2 regions of the Nocardioides sp. CPCC 205120 genome follow, and region 1 is predicted to be linked to the other one. Evidence: riboswitches for the same ligand, from Rfam matches in the RefSeq annotation. Region 1 holds a riboswitch; the other holds the start of a gene.
The links. A riboswitch is a leader RNA that binds a small molecule or an ion and turns the genes downstream of it on or off. The one in region 1 is predicted to bind cobalamin.
Positions count from the first base shown of each region.

Region 2: another riboswitch for cobalamin. It lies ahead of ACOACO_RS08825 (nitrite reductase); the one in region 1 lies ahead of ACOACO_RS08225 (FecCD family ABC transporter permease).

Region 1 is NZ_JBMCYY010000001.1:1,762,680-1,768,097, forward strand. Features, by position in the region: gene ACOACO_RS08210 (anchored repeat-type ABC transporter ATP-binding subunit) at 1-445, shown strand, start outside; gene ACOACO_RS08215 (anchored repeat-type ABC transporter permease subunit) at 442-1,353, shown strand; gene ACOACO_RS08220 (lytic murein transglycosylase) at 1,350-2,186, shown strand; cobalamin riboswitch at 2,219-2,401, shown strand; gene ACOACO_RS08225 (FecCD family ABC transporter permease) at 2,529-3,593, shown strand; gene ACOACO_RS08230 (ABC transporter ATP-binding protein) at 3,590-4,459, shown strand; gene ACOACO_RS08235 (ABC transporter substrate-binding protein) at 4,456-5,418, shown strand, end outside.
Region 2 is NZ_JBMCYY010000001.1:1,886,044-1,891,461, reverse strand. Features, by position in the region: gene cobN (cobaltochelatase subunit CobN) at 1-383, opposite strand, end outside; gene ACOACO_RS08835 (ATP-dependent 6-phosphofructokinase) at 574-1,905, shown strand; gene bluB (5,6-dimethylbenzimidazole synthase) at 1,943-2,584, shown strand; cobalamin riboswitch at 2,616-2,747, shown strand; partial or broken gene ACOACO_RS08825 (nitrite reductase) at 2,826-3,029, shown strand; gene ACOACO_RS08820 (precorrin-8X methylmutase) at 3,705-4,391, shown strand; gene ACOACO_RS08815 (precorrin-2 C(20)-methyltransferase) at 4,388-5,418, shown strand, end outside.

The DNA.
Region 1 (5,418 bases):
CGGTCGGCAGCCGCGGCGCCGGCACTGGGAGGCGGTCGCCGAGGCGCTGGACCGCGTCCGCATGCGCGAGCTCGCCGAGCGGCCCGTCGGCCAGCTGTCCGGGGGCCAGCGCCAGCGGGTGCTCGTCGCCCGCGCCCTCGTGCAGCGGCCCGCCGTGCTGCTGCTCGACGAGCCCTTCACGGGGCTCGACCTGCCCACCCAGGAGCTGCTGTCCGAGCTGTTCACCGGTCTGGCCCGCGAGGGCCGGGCGGTGCTGATGACGACCCACGACCTGCTGGGCGCCCTCGACACCTGCGACCGCATCGCCCTGCTGCAGCGCCGGGTGGTCGCCACCGGCACCCCGGCCGAGCTGGCGGCGAGCCCGCAGGCGTGGATGGACACGTTCGGCGTCGGTCCCGACTCCGCGCTGCTCCGCGTGCTCGTGCGCGTGCTCGAGGCGGCGTGATGTCGCCCGCCGAGTTCCTCACCGACCTGCTCAACCCCGACCTGTCGTTCCTGCCCAAGGCCCTCGCGGTGCTCGTCATGAGCTCGGTCGTGTGCGGGGTCGTCGGCTGCCACGTCGTCCTGCGCGGCATGGCCTTCATCGGCGACGCGGTCGCCCACGCGGTCTTCCCCGGCCTGGCCGTGGCGTTCGTCGTGGGCGGCAACCTGGTGCTCGGCGGCACGATCGCCGGCGTCCTCACGGCGGTGCTCGTCGCCGTGTTCGCGCAGAACCGCCGGCTCAAGGAGGACTCCGTCATCGGCGTCTTCTTCGTCGCCGCCTTCGCGCTCGGCATCGTGGTCATCTCCCAGGCCCAGGGGTACGCCGGCAGCCTGCAGCAGTTCCTCTTCGGCTCGATCGCGGGCATCCCGACGCGCGACCTGTGGGTCGTCGGTCTCACCGGACTCGCCGTGCTGGTGCTGGTCACCGTGCTCGGCAAGGAGCTCGTGACCATCTCGCTCGACCGCGAGTCGGCCCGCGCGCTGGGGCTCCGGGTCTTCTGGTTCGACCTGCTCCTCTACGTCCTCGTCACCCTCGCGGTGGTCATCTCCGTCCAGACGATCGGCAACATCCTCGTGCTCGCGCTCCTCATCACCCCGGCGGCCACGGCCCGCCTGCTCACCGACCGGCTCGGCGCGATGATGCTGCTGGCCCCCGCGAACGGCGCCGCCTGCGCCGTCGTCGGCCTCTACCTGTCGTGGTCGTTCGACCTCCCGACCGGCGGCACCGTGGTGCTCGTCCTGACCGCCGTGTTCCTGCTGGTGTGGACCCTCGGCGGTGCGCTCCGCACGGCGCGCACCGCCCGCGGGCAGGCGCGGGCGTCGGCTCCCGTCGTACCCGTTCCGGTCGGCGCGGCGGGGGACCTCCGATGAGCCGGGTCGGCTCGGGGAAGCGCCCCGACCGCGGGCGTACGGCGCTGCTCGCCACCTCCTGCGCCCTCGCCGTGCTGGGGCTCGGGGCCGTCGCCGCGGGGGTGGTCGACGCGCGCAGCGACGACGGTCGCAGCCCTGCGTCGCCGCCCACGTCGGCCCCCGCCGTGGACCCGACCGCGCCCCGGACCTTCCCCGCGGCACCGGCCGAGCCGGACGGCGACGCCGCGGGCACGGTCGACGGGACCGACGGGGCCGCCGGTCCCGTGACCGACCTCGTCGACGCGGCGTGGGTCGCGAGCACCGCGGCGACGACGGGCGTGCCGGAGCGGGCGCTCGCGGCGTACGCCGGCGCCTCCCTCGCCGTCGCCTCGAGCGCGCCCGGGTGCGGCCTGGGGTGGAACACGCTGGCCGCGATCGGGGCCGTGGAGTCCGACCACGGGCGCATCGGGGGAGCGGTCGTGGGTGCCGACGGGCGGGCCCTGCCCCGGATCCTCGGCGTGCCCCTCGACGGCGACGGCGTGGCCGCGGTCGCGGACACCGACGGCGGCGAGCTCGACGGGGACACCACCTGGGACCGGGCGGTGGGGCCGATGCAGTTCGTCCCCGCCACGTGGCGCGAGCACGCGGCGGACGGTGACGGCGACGGGACGCCCGACCCCGACAGCATCGACGACGCCGCGCTCTCCGCCGCGACGTACCTGTGCGCCACGGGTGGGGTGCTGACCGAGCCGACGGCGTGGATCTCGGCGGTGACGGCCTACAACGCCGACGTCGCCTACGTGAACCAGGTCGCCGACGAGGCCGAGCGCATCGGGGCCGCCGCCGGGCGCTGAGACCGCGGGCCCCGCGCCCCGCGACGCCGTGCTACGTTCCGGACCGAGTCGATCGCATCCTGAGGGATGCCAGGGAACACCGGTGGGAATCCGGGACTGGCGCGCAGCGGTGAGGGAGACGGCGACACCAGGTGCCACTGGGGCGGGAGCCCTGGGAAGGCGGTGTCGTCGGACGATCCCGAGTCCGAAGACCTGTCGGCTCACGTGTTCGACAGCGGGCCCTCGCGCACAGGGCCCCGGACCCGAGAGGCCTCCCGCGGTGGACCCGTCACCTCGTCCTGCTCGCCCCGCCCGCAGGGGCGCCCCCGGCCCTGCCCCCGAGCCCGCCCGCGGCCGCACCCCGTGAGCCACGGGAAGCGGACCCGGACCGCGCGTCCCCGCCGCCGGCTGCCGTTCTGGCCGCTCACCCTCGTCCTGGCTGCGGCCGCGCTCGCCAGCGTCGTCGTCTCCCTGGCGTTCGGCTCCGAGGCGATCCCCGTGGGGGAGGTCGTGTCCGCGGTGACCGACCGCCTGACCGGGCGCGAGCCGGGCCGCTGGGACGTCATCGTGTGGGAGCTCCGGCTGCCGCGGGCGCTCCTGGCGTTCGTCGTGGGCGCGGGCCTGGCGGTCGCCGGCGCGGGCATGCAGACGCTGGTGCGCAACCCGTTGGCCGACCCCTACCTGCTCGGGATCAGCTCGGGCGCGTCGGTCGGCGCCACCGCGGTCATCACGATGGGCGTGCTCGGCGCGCTCGGCATCTACGCGATCTCTGTCGGAGCCCTGCTGGGCGCCCTCGTGGCGGCGCTGCTCGTCTGGCTCGTGGCGACCGCACAGGGCGGGCTGACGCCGCTGCGCCTCGTGCTCTCCGGGGTCGTGCTGTCCTCCGGGCTGTCGGCCATCGCCTCGTTCCTCGTCTTCCTCAGCGACGACCCGCGCGCCGCCAACTCGGTGATGTTCTGGATGCTCGGGAGCGTCGGTGGCGCCACCTGGGAGAAGCTCTGGATCCCCGCCCTCGTCGTCGTCGTGGCCGCCGTGGCGATGGTCGCGATCCACCGGTGGATGGATGCGCTGGCCGCGGGACCCGAGACCGCCTCGGCGCTGGGCGTGAGCGTCACCGGTCTCCGCACGGCCCTCTTCGTCGGCCTCGCGGTGCTCGTCGGCGTGCTCGTCGCCGTCAGCGGGGGCATCGGCTTCGTCGGCCTGATCGTGCCCCACGCGGCGCGGCTGGTCGTCGGGGCGCAGCACCGGGTGGTGCTGCCCGTGGCGGCGCTCGGCGGCGGCCTGTTCCTCCTGTGGGTCGACGTGGTGGCCCGCCTCGCGGTGCGGCCGCAGGAGATCCCGCTGGGGGTCGTGACCGGCGTCGTCGGCGCGCCGCTCTTCCTGCTGCTGATGGGCCGGGGCCGCTACGAGTTCGGGGGCGGCCGGTGAGCCCGGACCACGGCCCCGACGGCGGGGCCGGCGGCGGGCCCGACCTGGCCCTGCGCCTGCGGGGCGTCACCGCCCGCCTCGGCGGTCGGGAGGTGCTGCGCGACGTGCACCTCGACGTGCCGCGGGGACGCCGGCTCGGCATCGTCGGCGTGAACGGCGCCGGCAAGACGACCCTCCTGCGGGTGCTGGCCGGGGTGCTCCACCCCGGCGCCGGGGACGTGCTGATCGCGGACGCCGCCGGACGGCTCGAGGACAGCCACGACGTCCCCATCCGGGAGCGCGCCCGCCGCCTGGCCTACGTGCCCCAGGAGGAGGTGGTCGCGGCCGAGCTGCTCGTCGGCGAGATGGTGGCGCTCGGCCGCGTCCCGCGCGCCCGCCCGTGGTCCCGCGGGGGTACGGCGGAGCGCGAGGTGGTGCTCGCCTCCCTGGCCGCCGTGGGGCTCGCGGACCGGGTCGACGACCCCTGCGACCAGCTCTCCGGCGGCGAGCGGCGTCGTGCGGTGCTGGCCCGCGGCCTGGCCCAGCAGTGCCCGGTGATGCTCCTCGACGAGCCCACCAACCACCTCGACGTCGCCTGGCAGCTGCGCCTGCTGGAGGTGCTCGCCGAGCGCGCCGAGACCCTCGTCGCCACCGTCCACGACCTCGACCTGGCGCTGCGCTTCTTCGACCTCCTGGCCGTCGTCGGCTGGGCCGAACCCGAGCAGCGCGGCTCCGGGCCCGCCGGGCTCGTCGCCGTCGGCCGTCCCGAGGACGTGCTGAGCGCGCCGAACGTGGCGGCCCACTTCGGGGTCGGGTCGACGCAGGTCGCCCACCCCCACCTCGACCAGTCCCACCTCCTGATCCACCCCCGGAAGGACCACCCGTGAGCAGCAGCCCCGCCCGCCGCGTCGGCGTCGTCTCCCTCGCCCTCGGTGCCTCGCTGCTCGGCGGGTGCGGCTCCGACGGCGCCGCCCCGGCGGCGGGGGGCGGGATCACCGTGGAGAACTGCGGGGAGGACCTCACCGTCGCCGAGCCCGTCACCGAGCTCTACGCCTACGACGGCGGGATCATCTCGATCGCCCTCGCCGCGGGTGCGCGCGACGAGCTCGTCGCCGTCACCGGCGTCGAGCGCGACCAGGACGTGCTCGAGCTCGCCTACCCCGACGACCGCGTCGACGACCTCCGGGTCGTGGGCGACCAGTTCCCGACGCTCGAGAACGTGCTGGCCGTCGACCCGCAGCTGATGTTCGCCGGGTGGGGCTACGGGTTCAGCGAGGCCCGCAACCTCGTGCCCGAGATGGTCGAGGAGCACGGCATCGCGACGTACCTGCTGAGCGAGACCTGCCAGCAGGGCGACGGCGGCCGCGGCACGATGGACGCCTGGACGGCGCTGACGACCGACCTGCGCAACATCGGCGAGCTCACCGGCCACGCCGCGACCGCCGAGCGGGTCGTCGCCGACATCGAGGCCCGCCGTACCGCGCTGGAGCAGGCGCCGCAGCCCGAGGAGGCCCCGACGGCGTTCCTCTTCGACTCCGGCACCGACGCGATCTTCACCTCGGGCTCGTACGGCGGGCCCCAGGCGATCTTCGACGCCGCGGGCGTCACGAGCGCCACGGCCGACGTCGACGACACGTGGACCGAGGTCGGCTGGGAGACGCTGGCCGCCGCCGACCCCGACGTCATCTTCTTCGTCGACTACCCGGGGCAGTCGTTCGAGGACAAGGTCGAGGTGCTCCGCTCCAACCCGGCCTCGCGCGACCTCGCCGCGGTGCGCGAGGAGCGGTTCGTGAACCTGCCCTACGCGCTGTGGGTCTCGGGCCCGCTCAACATCGACGCCGCCGAG
Region 2 (5,418 bases), 120 kb from region 1:
CCCTCGCCGGTCAGCAGGACCGTGTCGGAGAGGAAGGCGTGCAGCTGGCGGAGGTTCTCCGGCCCGCCCTCGGCGAGGTAGCGGTGCGCCTCCGCGGCCACGCCCACCGGCACCGTCGAGAGCTCCATGAGCTCCGCGCTCGGGGTCTGCTCGCCGCCGAGCACCACGGTGGGGACGCCGGTGCCGACGATGCGGCGGAACCCGGAGCAGAGGTCCTGCGGCGAGCCGAGGATGCGGGCCACGACGAGGTCGGCCTCCGCGAGCGCGTCGGCCATCTCCTGGTGCGCCGAGCGGGAGGGGTTCGCGACCGTGAACTCGACGCCGCTGGCGCGGGCGGAGAGCAGGTCGGTGTCGGACGTCGAGACGAGCGCGATGCGGGTCACGGGGTTCCTCCTCGGGGTTTTCGCCCCGTCGGGTCAGGACCGCCGGCGGTCAGTGTCTGGCTGGCCCGCGCCGCCGTTCGGCGTCGTGGGGGTCACAGTGGCGGAACCGCCCCGGAGTCGCGCCGGGTTCCTGGGTCCGTCGGCGGAAGGTCGTCGGCAGCCTAGGGCACGGGCCACTAGGGTTCGGCACGTGGTGACCCTCGCGGACCTCCAGGTCAGGACCCTCGGCGAGCCGACGGTCGAGTCCCCCCTCGCCTCCTACGTCGAGGGCCGGACCACGAACCAGTACTACGTCGCCGAGGGCGACCGGATCCTCATGGACGACACCCTCGCGCTCATCGACGCCCGCCGCGTCCCGCGCGAGGAGCTGCCGACCTTCGAGGCCGGCGGCCCCCGCGCCCGCATCTTCTTCGAGCCGTCGCGCACCCGCGCCGCCGTCATCACCTGCGGCGGGCTGTGCCCCGGCCTCAACAACGTGATCCGCGCGCTCGTGCGCTCGCTGGACGACCACTACGGCGTCACCGACGTCGTCGGGTTCCGCAACGGGTACGCCGGTCTCGACCCCGCGAGCGGGCTGGAGCCGGTGGCGCTCACCCGCGACTACGTCGCCGACATCCACGAGCGCGGCGGCACTGTGCTGGGCTCCTCGCGCGGCGCCCGCGATCCCGGCGTCATGGTCGACACCCTCGCGGCGCACGACATCGACATCCTCTTCGTCGTCGGCGGCGACGGCTCGATGCGCGGCGCCCACGCCCTGCACGAGGAGTGCGCGCGCCGCGGCCTGCCGATCGCGATCGTCGGCGTGCCCAAGACGATCGACAACGACATCCCGCACATCGGGCAGAGCTTCGGCTTCCAGACCGCCTTCGCCCGGGCCGCGCAGTCGATCACCGCGGCGAAGGTCGAGGCGCAGGCCGCGGTCAACGGCGTCAGCATCGTGCAGACGATGGGCCGCCACGCCGGCTTCATCGCCTGCTACTCGGCGCTGGCCGCCCAGACCGCGAACTTCGTGCTCATCCCCGAGGTGCCCTTCACCCTCGAGGGGGACAACGGCCTGCTCGCCCACGTGCGCCACCGCGTCGCCGACCGCGGGTACGCCGTGATCGTGGTCGCCGAGGGCGTCGGTCCGCACCTGCTGCCCGGTGGCGAGGCGGCGGCGGACGCGACCGACGCGTCGGGCAACCAGGTGCTGGGCGACCCGGGCCGCTACCTGCGCGAGCGCATCCGCGACGACTTCGCCGAGCACGGCGAGGAGGCGACGCTGCGCTACTTCAACCCCGGCTACTTCATCCGGTCGGTGCCCGCCGACCCGGCCGACGCCGTCTACTGCGCGCGCCTCGCGCAGAGCGCCGTGCACGCCGCGATGTCGGGCCGCACCGACGTGGTGGTCGGGCGGCGCAAGCACCGCTTCGTCAACGTGCCGATCCCGGCCGTGACGAAGCGGGCCCACAGCGTCTCCCCCGACGGCGACCTGTGGCTCAGCGTGCTCGAGTCGACGGCCCAGCCGCGCCAGATGCTCTGAGGTGCTCCCCGGCGCCGACGGCGTACCCTCCCCGCCCGTGACCCCCCACGCCTTCAGCGACCCCGAGCGCGCCGCCGTCTACCGCGTGATCGGCGAGCGCCGCGACGTGCGCCGGTTCGTGCCGGGCGCGACCGTGCCCGACGACGTGCTGGCGCGGCTGCTCGCGGCCGCCCACGCCGGGCCGAGCGTCGGGCTCATGCAGCCGTGGCGGTTCGTGCGGATCACGCGACCGGAGCTGCGCGAGGGCATCCACGCCCTCGTCGAGACCGAGCGGCACGCGACCGCCGCCGCGCTCGACGAGCGCGCCGCCGAGTTCCTGCGCCTCAAGGTCGAGGGCGTCCGCGAGTGCGCCGAGCTGCTGGTCGTCGCCCTGCGCGAGGGCCGGGAGCAGCACGTCTTCGGCCGGCGCACCATGCCGCGGATGGACCTGGCGTCGGTGGCCTGCGCGATCCAGAACCTGTGGCTCGCCGCACGGGCCGAGGGGCTCGGCATGGGGTGGGTGTCGCTGTTCGACCCCGCGGCCCTCGCGGAGCTGCTCGGCATGCCCGACGGCGCCGAGCCCGTGGCGGTGCTCTGCCTGGGCCCGACGCCCCGCTTCGACGAGCGGCCGACGCTCGAGCTCGACGGCTGGACGACCGCCCGGCCGCTCGCGGACTTCGTCACCTCCGACGGTTGGTAGTCTCGCCGCGCCAGTCGACCCCGCGAGGGGCAGGGAACCCGGTGCGACTCCGGGGCTGACGCGCAGCGGTGTGGGTGACGGGCGGGACCTCCTCGTGAGGAGCCACTGGGGGCGATCCCCCTGGGAAGGCGTCCCGGCCGGCGGACCCCGAGCCCGAAGACCTGCTGGCACCCGGTGGCGCCCGCCACCGGTGTCGAGGACGGGCTCCGCGTGACGAGCCCCGGCACGGACGAGGTTCCCCATGGTCGTCACCCGCACGCGCACCGACCTGTGCCCCGGCGTCGCCCGCCCCTGGCCCGCCGACGACGGCGGCCTCGTGCGGCTGCGGCTCGTCGGCGGCGCTACCGACGCGGGCACGCTGCGGGCCGTCGGCCGGGTCGCCGCCGCCCACGGCGACGGCGACGTGCACCTGACCCGACGGGCCAACCTCCAGCTGCGGGGCCTCGCGCTCGCCGACGGGCAGCTCCTCCCCGCGGCCGACGCCGCCATCGAGGCCACCGGCCTGCTCCCCTCGCGCAGCCACGAGCTCGTGCGCAACGTGCTCGTCTCCCCGCTCACGGGCGTCGAGGGCGGGCGGGCCGACCTGCGCCCCGTCGCCCGGGCGCTCGACGAGGCCCTGCGCGCCGACCCGGCCCTGGCCGGGCTGTCGGCCCGCTTCCTGTTCGTGCTCGACGACGGCCGCGGCGACGTGCTCGGCCGCCCCACCGACGTCGGTCTCGTCGCGCTCGACGCGACCACCGCCCAGGTGCGCTGGGGCGCCGCAGGCTGGGGACCGGTCGTGCCGCTCGAGGGCGCCGTGCCCGCCCTGCTGGGCGTCGCCCACGAGTTCCTCGTCGCCCGCGGCGAGGGCCCGGAGGCCCCGTGGCACGTCGACGAGCTCGAGGCGCCCCTCCCCCTGCCCGCGGGCGAGCCGGACCCGCGGGTGCCCGCGGCGGCCGAGCCCCCGCCGTACGGGCCGGTGGGCGGGAGCCACGACCACGTCGCGGTGCCCGACGGGGTGCTCACCCCCGCCGTGGCGGCCCGGCTGCTCGACGGCCTGCCGGACGACGCGCCCGTCGTCGTCACCCCGTGGCGCTCCCTGCTGCTGCCCGTCGTCGTCGCGCCCGCGGCCGCCGCGGAGCTGCGGCGCCCGACCCGGCGCTACGCCTACGAGGGCTCGGGGGCGGCGATCTACGTCGACTCCTTCGCCACGATCCGCCGCGAGGTGCGGGCCGCCGGGGGCTTCGACCACCTGCCCCGCGGCACCGACGGGGAGCCCGACCCGGACGTCGAGCGCGTCGTCGTGCGCATGGTGCACGGCACCGGGCAGACCGACCTCGCCCCCTCCGTCGTCGTGCACCCCGAGCTCGTGCGCGCGGCGCGGTCGGCGCTCGCCGCGGGCGCACCGATCATCACCGACGCCCACATGGTGGCCACCGGCGTGACCCGGGCCCGCCTCCCCGCCGCCAACGAGGTGCTGTGCGCGCTGCGCGACCCCCGCGTCGGCGGGCTCGCGGCGGCCTGGGGCACCACCCGGTCCGCGGCCGCGCTGTCGCTGCTGGCCGACCGGCTGCCCGGCTCGGTGGTCGCGATCGGCAACGCCCCCACCGCGCTGTTCCACCTGCTCGAGCTGCTCGCCGACGGGTGCCCGCCGCCCGCCGCGGTCGTCGGCTGCCCGGTCGGCTTCATCGGCGCCGCTGAGTCGAAGGAGGCGCTCGCCGCCTGGGCCGGCGCGCACGACCTGCCGTTCCTCACCGTCCACGGGCGCCGCGGCGGCTCAGCCATGACCGCCTCGGCCCTCAACGCGATCGCCCAGGAGGCGGAGTGAGCACCCCCGGCACCACCACCGGCACCACCACCGGCAGCCCGCTCGACGTACCCCCGGGCCGCTTCCACGGCGTCGGCGTCGGGCCCGGCGACCCCGAGCTGGTGACGCTGAAGGCGGCGCGGCTCATCGCGGCCGCCGACGTCGTCGCGTTCCACGCCGGGCGGGGCAAGCAGTCCAACGCGCGCCGCATCGCCGCCGACCTCATCCCGGCCGGCGCGATCGAGGAGGAGCTCGTCTACCCCGTCACCACGGGAGCGACCGACCACCCGGGCGGGTACGCCGGCGCGATGGCCGACTTCTACCTCGAGTCCGCCGCGCGGCTGGCCGCCCACCTCGAGGCGGGCCGCGACGTCGTGCTGCTCGCCGAGGGCGACCCGATGTTCTACGGGTCGTACATGTACATGCACGACGCCCTGTCCGAGCGCTTCTCGACCGAGGTCGTGCCCGGCGTGCCGGCCTTCGCCGCGGCCACCGCGACCGTCGCCGCGCCGCTCGTGCGCCAGACCGACGTGCTGACGATCCTGCCCGGCACGCTGCCCGAGACCGAGCTCGCCCGGCGCCTCGCCGACACCGACGGCGCGATCATCATGAAGCTCGGCCGACGCTTCCCCGCGGTACGGCGCGCGCTCGCCGCCGCGGGCCGGCTCGAGCACGCCGTCTACGTCGAGCGGGCCTCCATGGCCTCCGAGCGGCACCTGCGCGTCGTCGACGTCGACCCCGACACGGTGCCGTACTTCTCACTCATCGTCGTCGCGGGCGACTCGCTGCACAGCGTGGGGCGGCGGACCGGGACCGCCGGGGCCGCTGCTCCGAGCACGGGCGCGCTCCCGGGGGCGGTCGGCGCCGACGGCGCCGCGTCGTCGGCGCCCGCCGAGCTGGCCGTCGTCGGGCTCGGCCCCGGGCCGGACCGCTGGCTGACGCCCGAGGCCTCCGCGGTGCTCGCGGAGGTGGACCACGTGGTCGGGTACGCGCCGTACGTGCGGCGGGTGCCGCACCGCGAGGGCCTGACGCGCCACGCCAGCGGCAA